DNA from 2 places in the Clostridium mucosae genome. Region 1 is predicted to be linked to the other one. Evidence: a T-box and tRNA genes for the amino acid it is inferred to sense, from the RefSeq annotation. Region 1 holds a T-box; the other holds one or more tRNA genes.

Region 1 (8,727 bases):
TATAGTATAAGAAATAATAAGTAGTATTAGTTAATATAAGTTCCTAATATTTAAGCCACATTTAGTTATAGTAGAAATATAATATAAAATGACTATTTAAGATGGAATACATATATTATAACTATACGATTTTTAGGAGGTTTAATATGAATTTAAATAGAAATGATCAATGTTGGTGTGGAAGTGGCAAAAAGTACAAGAAGTGCCATATTGAATTTGATGAAAAATTAGAAAGCTTAAAATTGAGAGGTTATGAAGTTCCAACTAGAGATTTAATAAAGAATAAAGAGCAAATAGAAGGAATTAAAGAAAGTGCTAAAATAAATAACGCAGTATTAGATTTAGTGCAAGAAAAAATTAAGGTTGGAATGACTACAGAAGAAATAAATAAAATAGTTCATGACCTTACTGTTAATAGTGGAGCAATACCAGCACCATTAAACTATGGAGGATTTCCAAAGAGTGTTTGTGTGTCTATTAATGATGTTGTATGTCATGGTATTCCAAGTGAAGATACTGTTTTAGAAGATGGTGATATAGTCAATGTAGATGTATCAACTATTTATAATGGATACTATTCTGATGCATCAAGAATGTATATGATAGGTAATGTAAGTAAAGAGGATGCAAAGCTTATTAGAGTTACTAAGGAATGCTTAGATAAGGGATTTGAAGCAGTTAAGCCTTGGGGATTCTTAGGTGATATAGGAGCTGTGATACAAGAACATGCAGAAGCAAATGGTTTTTCAGTTGTAAGAGCTTTTGGAGGACATGGAGTAGGCTTAAAGTTTCATGAAGATCCTTTTGTAGCTCATTATGGCAAAAGAGGAGAAGGAATGGTTCTAGTTCCAGGAATGATATTTACAATTGAACCTATGCTAAATGAGGGTAGTTATGAGGTATTTGTAGATGAAGATGATGAATGGACTGTTTTCACAGAGGATGGTGGATATTCCGCACAATGGGAATATACTGTTTTAGTAACAGAAGATGGAGCTGAAATAATAGCTTGGTAAAATATAATAGAAAAAGCTGTATCAAATTAATGATACAGCTTTCTTTATGTTAAAGCATAACAATTTTTAAATTAGTGACATCCGCCACCGCAAGATCCACATCCGCCTTCAACTTCGATAACTGGTTTAAGAGATAATCCTCTTCCTTCATTTTCGTCAGTTGAAAGTAACTTGAATCCACCGAATTCATCAACTAGTTTTTCTTCTACTACGAAAGTAATGTCGTTAACTTTTTGAGTAACGTCTCCTTCTTTTGCTTCATCAACAGATATATTGAAAGCAGGACCACTACATCCAAATCCAGCTAAGTTAATTCTTATACTGTAGTTATCAACTTCATTTTCATCTAAAAATGATTTAAATTCGTTGTATGCTTCTTCACTTATTATTATTTTATCCATATTATTCACCTTCTATTATTAAATGATAATTTATATCACTAGTATAACACAGTATATTTAAATATCAAGAGTTTTTTAATGCAATATATAGTAAATTTTAATAAATAGTTATTGTCATTACTATATATTGTAAATATAATAATTAATATAAATAATAAAATTATATAAATTATTATAAAGGATTAATATTTTATTAAATAAATATATCAATCATAGAATATGCTAATATTTTTAATTACATAGGTTATTAATTGAAATATATGAGTATATTAAAGAAGAAACAATTTTATTGAGGAGAAAATGTTTATTATAGAAAATAAAATTTTACATAAATTATTATATGTAATTTAATTATTATTCATTCAGAAGGGAAGTATTATTTTGAAGCCATATGACAGAACTTATTTAGTAGACAAAATAAATGAATATAATAACTTAATAGCTTTGGGGAAAGTTGGAAGTTTTGAAATAAAGAAAGTAAATGAAGAAAAAGATTTCATTAATGGATATATGTATAGTAAGAAAGAAAATATAGATTTAAATATTTTAGAGTTACACGGACCTAATAATATATGGATGAAAATTTCTCCACTAGAAATAGAAAGCTCTTATATGTTTATAAAATATGCAAAAGGAAGAGTTGGGGTAGTTGGCCTAGGATTAGGGTATGTAGTTCAAGAATTAGCGAAAAAAGAAGATGTAACTGAAATTGTAGTTTATGAAATAGAAAAAGATATAATAGATTTATATTGTTCAAATTTTGAAAATAACCTTAAAATAAAAATAATAAATGAAGATGCTTATAAGGTTACTGGTGAAAGCTTTGATTTCTTTTATGTAGATATATATGAGTATAAACTTACAGAACAAGTAGTGGATGATTATGTTAAATTTAATAAATTGCATAATATAGAGGAATATTTATTTTGGGGAATGGAGCATTTTTTATTAAGTTGTAAATATGAAGAAATAGTATGGGTCTATATACCAGAGCTGTGGATGGAAATAAGCAAAAATATATTTATTGCGCTTCAAGATTCAAATCTTTTAGAGTATTATAAGCAATTAGACGAGAAATTAGTAAGCGATGTCTTAAAAAGTTTTAAAGTAGCATTAGATTAATAAAGATGTTATAATTTGCTTTTAAAGATACAACTAAATTTATTGTAAAATCTATCAGTATGGTATTTATAATAGATAAATTTATTAAGGACGGAAATTAAGGTTTAAAATATGTTTAATTTAGATAACATAATTATATTATTTCAAAAATATAGTATGTATGCTATTCCTATATCAATATTGATAAGTACAATAATTGCAATATTAGGAGTAGTGCCATCGATAGTTGTAACAGGAGCAAATATTATATTTTTTGGAGCTTTTGAAGGTTTTATAATTTCAGTACTTGGAGAAACTATAGGAGGTTATATAAGTTTTATAATATATAGACTAGGATTTAAAAAAGGAGCAGAAAATATTAAAAATAAACATAGATTACTAAAAGCAATAGTTGATGGTGAAGGAAAGAATGTAGGGTTTCTTATATTTGAAGGTAGATTGGTACCATTTATACCTTCAGGCTTTGTTACTCTTGCAGCAGCTATTAGTAATGTGAAAGGATTTATATTTATAACGGCTACTTTTTTAGGAAAAATACCATCTATAGCTCTTGAAGCATTAATAAGTTATGATTTAATTAATATTGAAGAAAATTTTCTTAGACTAATTATAACTTTATTAGCAATATTGTTATTATATATAACTTTAAAGAATATAAAACGGAATAAAATTAAAGGGTAAAGTAGATTTAGTACTTTACCCTTTTTAAGATATGATATATTAATTAAATTTATTTAACAACTATATTTACAAGTCTTCCTTTTATAACTATTACTTTAACTATATTCTTGCCTTCAGTTGCAGCAACTATACTTTCATTAGCTAAAGAAGCAGCTTTAATTCCTTCTTCATCTAAATCAGTTGAAACATTTATTTTTGCTTTAATTTTACCATTAACTTGAATAGCTATTTCAACTTCATCTTTAACTAAAGCCTTTGGATCATATGTTGGCCAAGTTTCGTTGAATATTGAGAAATCTAATCCAAATAAACTCCATTGCTCTTCAGTAAAATGAGGTGCAAAAGGTGCTAGAATTTTTAAGAAGTCTATGCAAGTTTTCTTTAAGAAATCTAAATTCTTAATATCTTCTTGCAAGTATTTAGAAAAAGCATTAACAAATTCCATCATTCTTGCAATTGCAGTGTTAAATTGGAATTTATCAGCATCTTCAGTTACACCTTTAATTGCATTATGTAACCAGAAGTTTAATTCTTTTTCAGCTTTATCTAAAGTAGTTTTATTGTTTTTATTAGATTCAATGGCTTCTCTAGCTATATCAAGATATCTTTCTATTCTATCTACAAATCTTGCAACAGACTTAAGTCCATCATCGCTCCAAGCTCCACCTTCAATGTAAGCAAATCCAAACATTAGGTACATTCTAAATACGTCTGAACCATATTCTGAAATATAGTCATTTGGAGAAATAGTATTTCCTTTTGATTTACTCATTTTTAATCCATCAGGTCCAAGAATTAATCCTTGGTGAGTTAATGATTTAAATGGTTCATCAAAATCTAAATATCCCATATCTCTTAAAGCTTTAGTTATGAATCTAGCATATAATAAATGCATACAAGCATGTTCAGGTCCACCTACGTATTTATCTACTGGAAGCATTTTATTTACTATATCTTTATCAAAAGCTTTTTCGCTATTTTTGCTATCAGGATATCTTAATTGATACCAAGATGAGCATACAAATGTATCTAAAGTATCAGCTTCTCTTTTAGCTGGTTTTCCACACTTTGGACAAGTTGTATTTATAAAATCTTCACATTTTGCAAGTGGAGATTTTCCATCTGGAGCAAATTCAACATTATATGGAAGTTCTACTGGCAATTGATCTTCAGGTACAGGTACAGTTCCACAATGCTCACAGTGAATCATAGGAATAGGAGCTCCCCAATATCTTTGTCTAGATACTAACCAGTCTCTTAATCTATAATTAACTTTTGAAGAACCAAGATTCATAGATGATAATTTTTCAACTATCTTTTCTTTAGCTTCTTCAGTAGTTAATCCATCGAATTCTCCAGAGTTAACTAACACTCCATATTCGCAATAAGGTAATTCAGTACTATCACCATTTTTGCTAGTTATAACTTTTTCTATTGGTAAATTAAACTTTGTGGCAAAAGCATAATCTCTTTCATCATGTGCAGGAACAGCCATAACAGCACCAGTTCCGTAAGTTGATAAAACATAGTCTCCAATCCAAATTGGAACTTCTTTATTGTTTATAGGATTTATAGCATAAGAACCTGTAAATACACCAGTTTTTTCTCTTGATAAAGATTGTCTTTCTATATCAGATTGCTTTTTAGCTTCTTCTTTGTAGTTTTCAACATCTTCTTTATATTCTGAAGTTGTAAGTTCATCAACAAGTGGATTTTCAGGTGCTAAAACAACATAAGTTACACCATTTAATGTATCAACTCTAGTAGTAAATACATCAAATTTTATATCGGAATCTTTAACCTTAAACGTAACTTCTGCACCAGTAGATTTACCAATCCAGTGTTTTTGCATAGCAACAGTTTTTTCTGGCCAATCTAAAGTATCTAGTTTTTCTAATAGTTCATCAGCGTAATCAGTTATTTTTAAGAACCATTGAGTTAAATCTTTTTTTGTAACCTCAGTTGAACATCTTTCACAAGCACCTTCATGAACTTGCTCATTAGCTAAAACTGTATTACAAGATGGACACCAATTTACAGGGGCTTTTTTTCTATAAGCTAATCCTTTTTCATATAATTTTAAGAATACCCATTGAGTCCATTTATAATAGTCTGGGTTACATGTTATAACTTCATTATCCCAGTTAAACATAGCTCCCATAGCTTTTAATTGTTTTTCCATAGTGTCTATATTTTTATCAGTTGAATCCTTTGGATGAATTCCTGTTTTTATTGCAAAGTTTTCTGCAGGAAGTCCGAATGCATCAAATCCCATTGGTTGAAATACATTATATCCTTGCATTCTTTTCATTCTAGCCCATGAATCAACAGGTCCATAGTTAAACCAATGTCCTGCATGTAGTTGGCTACCTGAAGGATAAGAGAACATTTCTAAAACATAAAGTTTTTCTCCTTCCTTATTTGGGTCAAATTTATAAAGATTTGTTTCTTCCCATTTATCTTGCCATTTTTTATCTATGGAAGTTCCATAATTAGCCACAATAATTCCTCCTTAAAAGTAAAAATAATATAAAAAAACCCTTCATCTCAATTAAGAGACGAAGGATATATTCGCGGTACCACTCTTATTAGAAAAATAATATTTTTCTCACTCAAATATATAACGGTTTCCCGTACTTGCTTTTAACAAGTAAGCTCATAGGCAAGTTCTTATAAGTTAAACACTGTTTTTCAGCAACCAACAGCTCTCTAAAGAATAACATTTATAATACTACTCCTAATCAATGCAATAAATATATAATTTTAATATACTCAATTATATATTTTATTACAATATAAGTCAACAACCTCAAAATAGTAAATTATATGAACTAAAATATATTTAGAAATTTGTTGATGAAAAAGAGACAATTGGATATATTAATCATATAAAACTTAAAGGGAGGTAAAGGAAATGAATATAGAAGAGTTAATGAAACTTAAAAATTGGGTTGTTATAGGTGATGTTTCTAATGAAACAAAATATGCAAATAAGATTTTAAATAAGTTTAAATTAAAAGGATACAAAGTAAGTGGAGTTCATCCTAAAGGTGGGGAAGATATTTACACTAATTTAAAAGAGGTTCCATATAATATAGAGGCTATTGATTTATGTATAAATGCAAAATATGGGATAGAGTTTTTAAAAGAAGCAAGAGAATTAGGAATAAAAAATGTACTAATACAACCAGGTGCTGAAAGTGATGAAATATTAAAATATTGCAATGAGAACTCTATAAATACTATAGAAAACTGTGCATTAATTCAGTTGAATCATATATAGGATTAAAATAAAGGGGGATGCAAGCATGTCTTGTTTAGGAAATTTAATTTGGATTATATTTGGAGGCCTTTTTAATGCATTAGCATGGCTAGGATTTGGATTATTATGGTGCATTACTATAGTAGGAATTCCAATAGGACTTCAATGTTTTAAAATGGCTAGTCTACAATTTGCTCCATTTGGAAAAGAAGTTGTTACTAAAAATGATAGTGGTTTAAATTTATTGCTTAATATATTATGGATTATATTTGGTGGATTTGAAATGTGTATAGCAAATTTAATTAGTGCTTTCTTTTTATGTATTACTATAATTGGAATACCTTTTGCAAAGCAATCATTAAAATTAGCTAAGTTATCATTAATGCCATTTGGTAAAGAAATAATATAAAGTTTATGGTTAAACTGTAAATTTTATATGTATTAAGTAAAATTAGGTTTAATGTTTCTCTTTTTAGTAGTATCATATTGTATAAGTTATAATGAAAAGTAATCATAATTATAACTTAATTAAGTATTATATAAGTTAATTTTTGAAAATTAACTTATAGAAAGGATAAATATAGGTACGATAAGGAGAGAAGTATATGTCTAGAGTTAGAACCAATTTGGGGGAAGGATCTGTAGGAAAACTATTAGTAAGTTTAGCGCTCCCTGCTATTGTAGCACAATTAGTGAATGTGTTATACAACATAGTTGATAGAATATTTATAGGAAGAATGGCAAATGGAGAAGTTGCTATGGCTGGAGTAGGGGTAGCTTTCCCTATTATAATGATAATATCAGCATTTTCAGCTCTTATAGGTATGGGTGGAGCTCCACTTGCAGCAATAAAAATGGGTGGAAAAGATGATGATGGTGCTGAAAGGATTATTAGTAATAGTTTTTCTACTTTAATAATTATTGGATTAATATGTACAATTGGATTTTTAATTTTTAGAGAAGATTTATTATGGGCTTTTGGAGCTAGTGAATCAACTATAGGCTATGCTGTTGATTATTTAACTATATATTTAATAGGAACAGTATTTGTTCAAATAGCTCTTGGAATGAATCCATTCATAAATACACAAGGTTTTGCTAAAATTGGTATGATTACAGTAGTAATAGGAGCTGTAATAAACATAGTTTTAGATCCTATATTTATTTTTGGACTTAACTTGGGCGTAAGTGGAGCTGCTTTAGCAACTATACTTTCACAGTTTGTTTCTGCAATTTGGGTGTTAACCTTCTTGTTTGGTAAAAAGAGCATACTAAAAATAAGAATAAACTATTTAGTTCCTAAATTAAAGGTATTACTACCAATAGTAGCTTTAGGGGTTTCGCCATTTATAATGCAATCAACTGAGAGCTTAGTATTGATAAGTATGAATAATAAACTACAACTTTATGGTGGAGATTTAGCAGTTGGAGCTATGACTATAATGAGCAGTATAATGCAAATTGTTACTTTACCATTACTAGGACTATCACAAGGAGCGCAGCCTATAATAAGTTATAACTTTGGAGCTAAAAATATAGAGAGAGTAAAAAGAACCTTCAAATTATTATTAACAAGTTGTCTCATATATACATTTGTTATGTGGGCTTCTTTAATGATATTCCCAGAAATTTTCGTTGGTATATTTAATAATAAAAAAGAGCTTGTAGAAATAACTTCATGGAGTATGAGAATATTTTTTGAAGGAATTTTTATGTTTGGAGCACAAATAGCATGTCAGCAAACATTTTTAGCGTTAGGGCAAGCTAAAATATCTCTTATTATGGCATTACTTAGAAAGATAGTTTTACTTGTGCCACTTATATTTATACTCCCAATTTTATTTGAAAATAAACTGAAAGCTGTATTATTTGCTGAACCAATTTCAGATATAATTGCAGCATTAACAACAATTACTGTATTTATAATATTTTATAAAAAGACTTTTGTTAAAACAGTAGAATAAAAATATAAATATGATATACTTTAAGTTACATATATTGTATTTTGTTTTTAAATATTATAAAGCTTTGGGGGGATAACGTTTTGAGTGGTAGTGAAAATAAAATTTTATTTAAAGAAATAAAATCCTATGAGGAAGCTTATTTTTATAATTCTTCACCAGAAGAAAGAAATAAAGCAACTATAAAAAATAGTATTGAAGATAAAAAGAAAAGTAGTAAAGTGAAAAGATTTTTTGAATCCCCTGTAGGAGAGATAATTGAAAGTGCTATCGAAATATTTTTT
Region 2 (8,727 bases), on a different contig from region 1:
CAACTATTTTATATGCGCAATTAACAGGAAAGGCAAATGTAATAACTAATATTCCATTAACATTATCTATGGCAGTAGGAACCTCACTGATTCCTATAATAGCAGAAAATTATATAATGAATAGAAGAAAGGATTTGGAGTCAAAAGTTCAATTATCAATAAAGCTATCTATGTTAATAGCTATGCCATGTACATTAGGGTTGTTTTTTCTTGCAGGGCCAATAATGAAACTAATATTTCCCGGGAAATGGGATGGCGTATTAATACTTAAATACTTATCTTTATCAGTTCCATTCATAATAATTACTCAGACAACTACATCAATTATGCAAGGAATAGGTCATTATATTAGACCTATAATAAACTTGTTTATAGGATGTATCGTAAAGATTATTTTAACATTTGTGCTAGTGCCTATGCCAAATATAAATATTTATGGAGCAGTAATAGCTAGTATATCAGCTTACTTAGTATCAACAATACTAAACTTAATTTCACTAAAGAAGAGATTAAAATTAAAATTAAATATATATCAAACAACTATAAAACCGATTATTGCAGCTTTAATTATGATATTTGGAGTATTATCAGCATATTTATATTTATTTAATAAAACAGGTAGTAATGGTTCTGCTTGCTTAATAGCTATATTTTTGGGTATTATTATATATATGGCATTAATACTAATACTAAAGGTATTTAGCATAGACGAAATAAAAAATAGAATTGTAAAAAATTAATGAGTAAGGAGAGAACCTAATGATAAAGATAATAGGTTTAGGGCCAGGAGCACCTGAAGCTTTAACTATAGGAGCAGTTAAGGCATTAGAAGAGGGGAAAAATATTTATTTTAGAACAGAGAAACATCCTACTGTTGATTATTTAAGAGGAAAGATAAAAGAATTCAAAACATATGATCACTATTATGAAACGTCTGAAAGCTTTGATCAGGTTTATAATAGCATCGCAGAAGATATAGTAAGTAAGTATAAAGAGGATGAAGAGATAATATATGCAGTTCCAGGACATCCTTTAGTTGCAGAAAAATCAGTTTTTAATCTTATGAATTTATGCGATGAAAAAGGAATAAGTTATGAAATACTTCCAGCTGTAAGTTTTATAGATGCTATGATGGATGTATTAAAGATTGATCCGATAGAAGGACTAAAGGTTATAGATGCATTTGATATGAAAAATCAAATTTTAGACAAAAGAATAGGAACTATAATAACTCAGGTGTACAATCCGTTAATAGCATCAGAAGTTAAGCTTAGATTACTTGAATATTATAATGATGAAACTGAGATATATTATGTTAGAGCTGCAGGGATAGTTTCAGAAGAATCTGTAAGGAAAATACCAATATATGAGCTTGATATGCAAGAAGATATAGATTACTTGACATCTATATATATACCTAAAGATATGGATAATAAAAAAGATTTTAATGATTTAGTTGAGATAATAGATACTTTAAGAGGAGAAAATGGTTGTCCATGGGATACGGAACAAACTCATGAGAGTATTAAAAATCAACTTTTAGAAGAAGCTTACGAAGTTATAGATAGTATAAATAATGATGATATAGATGGAATGGTAGAAGAATTAGGAGATGTTCTATTACATGTAGTTTTCCATGCTTCATTAGGTAAAGATGATGGGTATTTTAATATTTATGATATACTTGAATCTATATGTAATAAAATGATTTATAGACATCCTCATGTATTTAGTGATGGAAAAGTTAATAATAGTGGAGAAGTTCTTGAAAATTGGGAAGAACTTAAGAGGACAGAAAAGAGTTTTAATACAGTTACAGAAGAAATGAATGCAATAGCTAAGGCACTACCTTCTTTGATTAGAGCGCATAAGGTTCAAAAAAAGGCAGCTAAAGTAGGATTTGACTGGGATGATATTGAAGATGCAGCTTTAAAGGTGCAAGAGGAATTAAAAGAGGTATTAGATGTATATAAATCCAATAATAAGGAAAAAATAAAAGATGAAGTAGGAGACTTAATATTTGCATGTGTTAATGTAGCCAGAAAATTAAATATTGATGAAGAAGAAGCGGTAAATTCAACTATACAAAAATTTATAAGAAGATTTTCTTTTATAGAAGAAGAGGCTTTAAAATCCAACAAAAATTTAAATGAAATGACATTAAAGGAGATGGATTTGTTATGGGAACAAGCAAAAAACAAAGAATTTAATGAGAAAAAGAAGGATTTATAAATTTTTTGAAGAATAATATATAGTGGTTTATACTATACTATAAATAACTTATTGTAATAAATAGCTTTTATAACAAAAAATTGATAATGTTATAGACTAGCACCAAAAGACGATATATAATAAGAGAATGTAGTTATAGTACATATTAACAGAAATAGTTAACTACTAAAATATATAACGGGTTATTTAAGGAGGATGTAATTGTGAATAAAGCAGAATTAATCACTAGCATGTCAGAAAAAAGTAAATTAACTAAGAAAGATGCTGAATTAGCTTTAAAATCATTCATAGAAAGCGTTGAAGAAGCGTTAGAAAAAGGTGAAAAAGTTCAATTAGTTGGATTCGGAACTTTCGAAACAAGAGAAAGAGCTGCAAGAGAAGGAAGAAATCCTAGAACTAAAGAAACTATAAACATTCCAGCTTCAACAGTTCCAGTATTTAAAGCTGGTAAAGAATTTAAGGAAAAAGTTAATAAGTAGTATATTTAGAACCCGAGTATTCCCTCGGGTTCTTTTGATAATATAAAATAATAAGGAGAGTTATTATGAGGTTAGATAAATATCTTAAGGTTTCTAGAATAATAAAGAGAAGAACAGTTGCTAAAGAGGTTTGTGAAGGGGGAAGAGTTTCTATTAATGATAAAGTTGCAAAAGCATCAACAGTTGTAAAAGAAGGCGATATAATAGAAATTCAATTTGCAAATAGATCATTAAAGGCAAGAATAATTAATATAGTTGAGCATGTAAAAAAAGAAAATGCAAAAGAAATGTATGAGATATTAGAAGGAGAGGAAGATAAAGAATAAAAACAATAACTCCTTCATATATTTTTATAAAGAATATGTGGAGGAGATAAGATGGAAAAGAGAAATGAAAATAAGTTAGAAGAGCCAAGGGGTAATATAACTTTAGAGAATAGAAAAAGATTAACACTTACAGGGGTAGAAGAAGTCATAAGTTTCGATGATGAAAAAATATTATTAAATACAAAATTAGGGTTTTTAACTATCAAGGGATCAGAATTAAAGATGAATAAATTAGATGTACAGAATGGTGACGTAATAATTATAGGAAATATATCTTCCATAGTATATAGTAGTAAAGAAGTTAAAAAAGAAAAAGAAAATATAATTTCTAAGTTGTTTAAATAGAGGTAAGTATGCCGTTATCAATAGATGTTCAATTTGACATAGTTATGTATTCCATTCTTTCGGGAATACTGATAGGAATTATGTTTGACCTGTATAACATAATAAGAGGAGTAAAAATACCCAAGATAATAATCATAATAGAAGATATTTTATTTTGGATATTAACTGCTTTTATAGTATTTGCTTTTTTACTATACACTAATTATGCCTTCTTAGGACCATATGTATATATATTCATGATAGTAACCTTGATTATTTATTTAAAATTAATAAGCCCTACAATTTTAAAGTTAGAGAGATATATAATAGATAAAGTTAGTAAAATTATAAGGATAATTTTGAAAAATTTAATTTATCCTATAAAAGTTGTATATTATAATATTTGTGGAAAAAAGTAGATTCAAAGTAGTAACATAAAAAAATAGCTTGAATAAAATATGTATAGTGTTTAAAATATATTATATAATATATTTTAAAGAGGGTGAGAGCAATTAAAAAGCAATTAACTCTTAAAAGATTAATTATAGTTTTTATTTTTGCAATTTTCGTATTTAATTACATTAAACAGGAAATTACAATGAAAAGAATCCAAGAGAATATTATTATTAGCCAAAAAGAGCTAGAAGAGCTTAAAAGTAAGAATAGTAAGTTAGAGGCAGATTTAAAAAAAGTTGATTCTAATGAATATATTGAAAAACTTGCAAGAGATAGGCTAGGAATGATAAAAGAGGGCGAAAAAGTTGTAAATCCTAAAACGCAAAACTAAAGAATATGTTTTAAAACTACAAAAAAAGGTTATTATTATAATAACATATATTATTTAATTTTTAAGGAGGAATCTTTGTAACATGACCTTAATGGCAGGAAACATATTAGAAGGTACAGTGGTTAATATTACTAGTTTTGGAGCTTTCGTAGAGATAGAAGGTAAAACAGGATTAGTTCATATTTCAGAAGTAGCAGATTCATTCGTTAAGGATATTAGACAACATCTTAATGAACAAGACAAGGTTAAGGTAAAAGTAATATCAATTGACGATAATGGTAAGATAAGTTTATCAATTAAGCAAGCAAATGTTCAAAAAAAATCAGTAAAACCTATAGAAATAGATTGGTCTTCAGAAAATAAGAAATCCGGTGGGAATTCAGGTAACTTTGAAGATATAATGTCAAGATTCTTAAAGGACAGCGAAGAAAGAATGCAAGATGTAAAAAAGAATCAAGATTTTAAATCTAAAAGTGGAAGAAGAAACTTCTAACAGTATAAATAAAGACATCATATAAATTTAATATATAAATCTATAAAGGGCTGATTGCATAATGGATATCAGTCCTTTATTATTTGAGTAACATAATGTTATTAGAAAAAAATTAAAAAATATGTTGACACTATAGAAAACATAATATATAATTAATTTTGTCGCTGAGGGGCGACAGTAAAAACATGCTGAAGTGGCGGAACAGGCAGACGCACAGGACTTAAAATCCTGCGGTAGCGATACCGTACCGGTTCGATTCCGGTCTTCAGCACCAAGCTAAATTCAACTTATAATATCGCGGGGTGGAGCAGTTGGCAGCTCGTCGGGCTCATAACCCGAAGGTCGTAGGTTCAAGTCCTGCCCCCGCAACCATAAATGGCGGAATAGCTCAGCTGGCTAGAGCACTCGGTTCATACCCGAGGTGTCGTAGGTTCAAGTCCTATTTCCGCTACCATATACGCTGAAGTGGCGGAACAGGCAGACGCACAGGACTTAAAATCCTGCGGTAGCGATACCGTACCGGTTCGATTCCGGTCTTCAGCACCAAGTTGAATTTAGCTTATAATATCGCGGGGTGGAGCAGTTGGCAGCTCGTCGGGCTCATAACCCGAAGGTCGTAGGTTCAAGTCCTGCCCCCGCAACCATAAAATGGCGGAATAGCTCAGCTGGCTAGAGCACTCGGTTCATACCCGAGGTGTCGTAGGTTCAAGTCCTATTTCCGCTACCATATACGCTGAAGTGGCGGAACAGGCAGACGCACAGGACTTAAAATCCTGCGGTAGCGATACCGTACCGGTTCGATTCCGGTCTTCAGCACCAAAAGTACTTAAGATTTCTTAAGTACTTTTTTGTTATATAAAATTTTATTAATTTAAAGACTAGATATAAGTTTAAATATAAAAATTAATAACATAAATTATATGATAAACAAAAATAAAAAATTACTATATTTAAAAATTTTGTTCTTCATAAAGTTTGTTATAGTGACAAAATTGTATTAAAAGTTAAACTATTAAAAGAAATTTATAATAGATATTTATATAATTAAAATACTATATAAACTATCAGTATACATAGAGTTCAAGCAAATTTATATAAATATAATATTAAAAAAGTATCTAAATACATATAAGGAAATTTATATTTTATTGTCCAACGAAAGTGGATAATAGGATACATCATATGACATATATTTCCTAAAAGTAATGCTATAATTTAAATTACATTTTATGGAAGTTGGAGGGGAGTATATGCAATATGGTGTTGATATATCAACATATAAGAGATTAGAAAATAGAAAAAATAAAAAAGAATTAAGATTAAATGGGACGGCTATTAGTGCAATTGCAGCTTTTTTGATAGGATTTTTGTTAAGTAGAGTTTTATTATCTGTAACTATAGATATGGGGATAGCGCCTTTTGGGATTGCATATCTTATTGGAATAAGAAAAGAGAAGGGAAGAGATATATTATTATCTCTATTAGGTATTATTGCTGGATATCTTTCTATATATAAAACTCTGGAAGGAGCAATTGCTTATTGTATAGTAGCTGTTGTAGTAATGCTATATATTGAAATATGTAATAAAATAGAGTTAAAGCAAAGAGACACAGTAACTTTTGGTTTAATATTTTCAACATTTTTTATATATAATTTAATAATAAATAATCAGCCTATAGGCGTTAATTTAACTTTTTCGGCTTTAAAGGTATTGAGTATAATACCTGTTAGGTACATACTTAATTATGCATTGAATTGTGTTGATGAATTAGAAAGTAATTATTTCTTCTCAACAGAAGAATTGATAAGTATAGGGATTTTATTATGCTTATTGGTTGCAGGAATAGGTAACTTAAATATTTTGGGAGTTCATTTAAGAAATATATTAGCGTTAACTATAATAGCTATTTTTGCATATATAGGGGGGACAGGATTAGGATCTGCTATAGGAGTTTCGATGGGGTTTGTCATTGGAATAACTAATAATGATATAATAATATCTATAGGTTTATATAGTTTATGTGGACTTATAATTGGAATATTTAAAGATACGGGAAGGATATTTTCTTCAATAGCATATTCCGTTGTTTACTTCATAGTATCAATGTATTCGGATAAATTTTCTATTTATGGAGGAATAGAAGTAGTAGTAGCTATAGTAATTTTAATTAGTATTCCTAAAAAGGTTATAGAATATATAAATAAGGAATTTAATCAAGAAAAGAAGGCAGAAATTATTAATGATATACATCTAAATGGTGTAAAAAATGAGTTTGTTGATAGGCTTAACTCAATGAAATCGATATTGTCAAGTTTATCATCATCAATATTGAATTTGGGAGAAAATGATATTTTATCATTAAATAATAAAGGAACTGCTATGGTAGAGAGCTTAGCAGATAGAGTATGTTACAATTGTGAGCTTAGACAGAGGTGTTGGGATCGTAATTTACATTCTACTTTTGAAGGTTTTTCTGAACTTATAAGTAGTTGTGAAAATAATGATATATATTTTCCGCAAGATTTAGAAAAGAAATGCGTAAAGAAAAGAAGTTTAATGAAAAATGCTCAAGAAATTGTAAATAATTATACTGTTAATGAAGCTTTAAAAACAAGGTTAACAGAAGGAAGAAACTTAATTGCAAATCATATAAATAATATATCTCAAACTATGGGAGATATGATAAGAGATTTTGAAAAAGATATATCTATATGCTCAGAAATAGACAAGGTATTAAAGAAGGCCTTAAGTAAAAATAAAATAGAATATAAGGATGTATTTTGCTATTTAGATAGAAAAGGTAGAATGAAAATAAAATTAACTTTAAATAACTGTGAAGGTGGATGTTATTGTGCTAAGAACATATTACCTGTAATTAATGGGCTAGTGAGAGTTCCAGTATCAATATCAAGTGAAGGTTGCAGGATAGATCCTGATACAAATGATTGCTCAATTATAATAGAAGAGACTCCTAAATATCATATGACTTCTTATGCTGCAACAAGAGCTAAAGATGGCGAAACTTCAATAGGAGACAGTTATAGTTTTTCTAAAAATAATGATGGCACATATTTAACTATAGTAAGTGATGGAATGGGTTCTGGTCCTGAGGCTGGAACAGAAAGTGGACTAGCTGTTGATTTAATTGAAAGGTTTATAGAAAATGGATTTAGTGAAAAAACAGCTATAAATACAGTTAATTCTATTATGGCTATGAAGTTTAATGAAGATGAAAAATTTACTACTATGGATTTAAGCGTAGTTGATTTATATACTGGTGAAACAGAGTTTATAAAGATAGGTGGAGTTGTTAGTTTTATAAAAAGAGGACAAGATGTTAAAGTTGTTAAATCTAGCAGTTTACCTTTTGGAATATTAGATAGTGTAGATATAAGTTCAGAGAAAGTAAAACTAAAACACGGTGATATAATAGTTTCAATTAGTGATGGTGTTTTAGATATAGATAAAAATAATGTTGGAAGCTATTCTTGGTTACAGGAATATTTACAATATGCAGATACAAATCCAGCAGCGTTATCTAGAGATATTCTTGAAAAGGCGATAGTGTTAAGTGGCGGAAAGGTATGGGATGATATGACAGTTTTGGTTTCCAAAATGTACTCTGTTTATTAATAGAAGGATTAAATAAAAGAGGATGGGATATAAATTCGGTATCTCATCTTCTTCAATTTTTGATGTTGAAAAAATTAGCAATCATAATTGTTTACATATATATATGTTAAGGTTATTATATTATATATGTTTTAATTATTCATATGGAATATGATATATAGCTTAAAAGTTTTATGTTTAATTAAATAAGTTCATAACATTATTAATATTATTTAAGTATTATAAGAAAAATATTATTTAGACTGTATTAGGGAAGTGATTATTAGGAATTATATAATAAAATAAATATACTGAGGAGCATAAATGTGATAAACAAAGTAAAGGATTTTATAATTAAAAATGATCTTATACAAGATGGAGATAGAGTTTTGGTTGCTTTATCTGGAGGGCCTGACTCTGTTTGTTTACTTCATATACTTTATAAGTTAAGAAACTCTCTAAATATAGATAT

Evidence for each region. A T-box is a leader RNA that pairs with one kind of tRNA and senses whether it is charged. The one in region 1 lies ahead of leuS (leucine--tRNA ligase), so its partner is inferred to be a tRNA-Leu.
Region 2: it encodes a tRNA-Leu, which carries the amino acid that the T-box ahead of leuS (leucine--tRNA ligase) is inferred to sense. The anticodon was not compared.

Annotation. Positions count from the first base shown of each region.
Region 1 is NZ_JANKAF010000002.1:272,650-281,376, reverse strand. Features, by position in the region: gene NSA50_RS04640 (methionyl aminopeptidase) at 147-1,016, shown strand; gene NSA50_RS04635 (HesB-like protein) at 1,088-1,417, opposite strand; gene NSA50_RS04630 (class I SAM-dependent methyltransferase) at 1,799-2,539, shown strand; gene NSA50_RS04625 (TVP38/TMEM64 family protein) at 2,651-3,220, shown strand; gene leuS (leucine--tRNA ligase) at 3,270-5,720, opposite strand; T-box leader at 5,772-5,974, opposite strand; gene NSA50_RS04615 (CoA-binding protein) at 6,135-6,503, shown strand; gene NSA50_RS04610 (YccF domain-containing protein) at 6,529-6,891, shown strand; gene NSA50_RS04605 (MATE family efflux transporter) at 7,088-8,446, shown strand; gene NSA50_RS04600 (hypothetical protein) at 8,527-8,727, shown strand, end outside.
Region 2 is NZ_JANKAF010000005.1:174,354-183,080, forward strand. Features, by position in the region: gene NSA50_RS08360 (putative polysaccharide biosynthesis protein) at 1-740, shown strand, start outside; gene yabN (bifunctional methyltransferase/pyrophosphohydrolase YabN) at 760-2,232, shown strand; gene NSA50_RS08370 (HU family DNA-binding protein) at 2,436-2,711, shown strand; gene NSA50_RS08375 (RNA-binding S4 domain-containing protein) at 2,777-3,037, shown strand; gene yabP (sporulation protein YabP) at 3,089-3,382, shown strand; gene yabQ (spore cortex biosynthesis protein YabQ) at 3,391-3,780, shown strand; gene NSA50_RS08390 (FtsB family cell division protein) at 3,864-4,148, shown strand; gene NSA50_RS08395 (S1 domain-containing RNA-binding protein) at 4,231-4,641, shown strand; tRNA gene NSA50_RS08400 (tRNA-Leu) at 4,829-4,915, shown strand; tRNA gene NSA50_RS08405 (tRNA-Met) at 4,938-5,013, shown strand; tRNA gene NSA50_RS08410 (tRNA-Met) at 5,019-5,095, shown strand; tRNA gene NSA50_RS08415 (tRNA-Leu) at 5,101-5,187, shown strand; tRNA gene NSA50_RS08420 (tRNA-Met) at 5,210-5,285, shown strand; tRNA gene NSA50_RS08425 (tRNA-Met) at 5,292-5,368, shown strand; tRNA gene NSA50_RS08430 (tRNA-Leu) at 5,374-5,460, shown strand; gene spoIIE (stage II sporulation protein E) at 5,892-8,276, shown strand; gene tilS (tRNA lysidine(34) synthetase TilS) at 8,582-8,727, shown strand, end outside.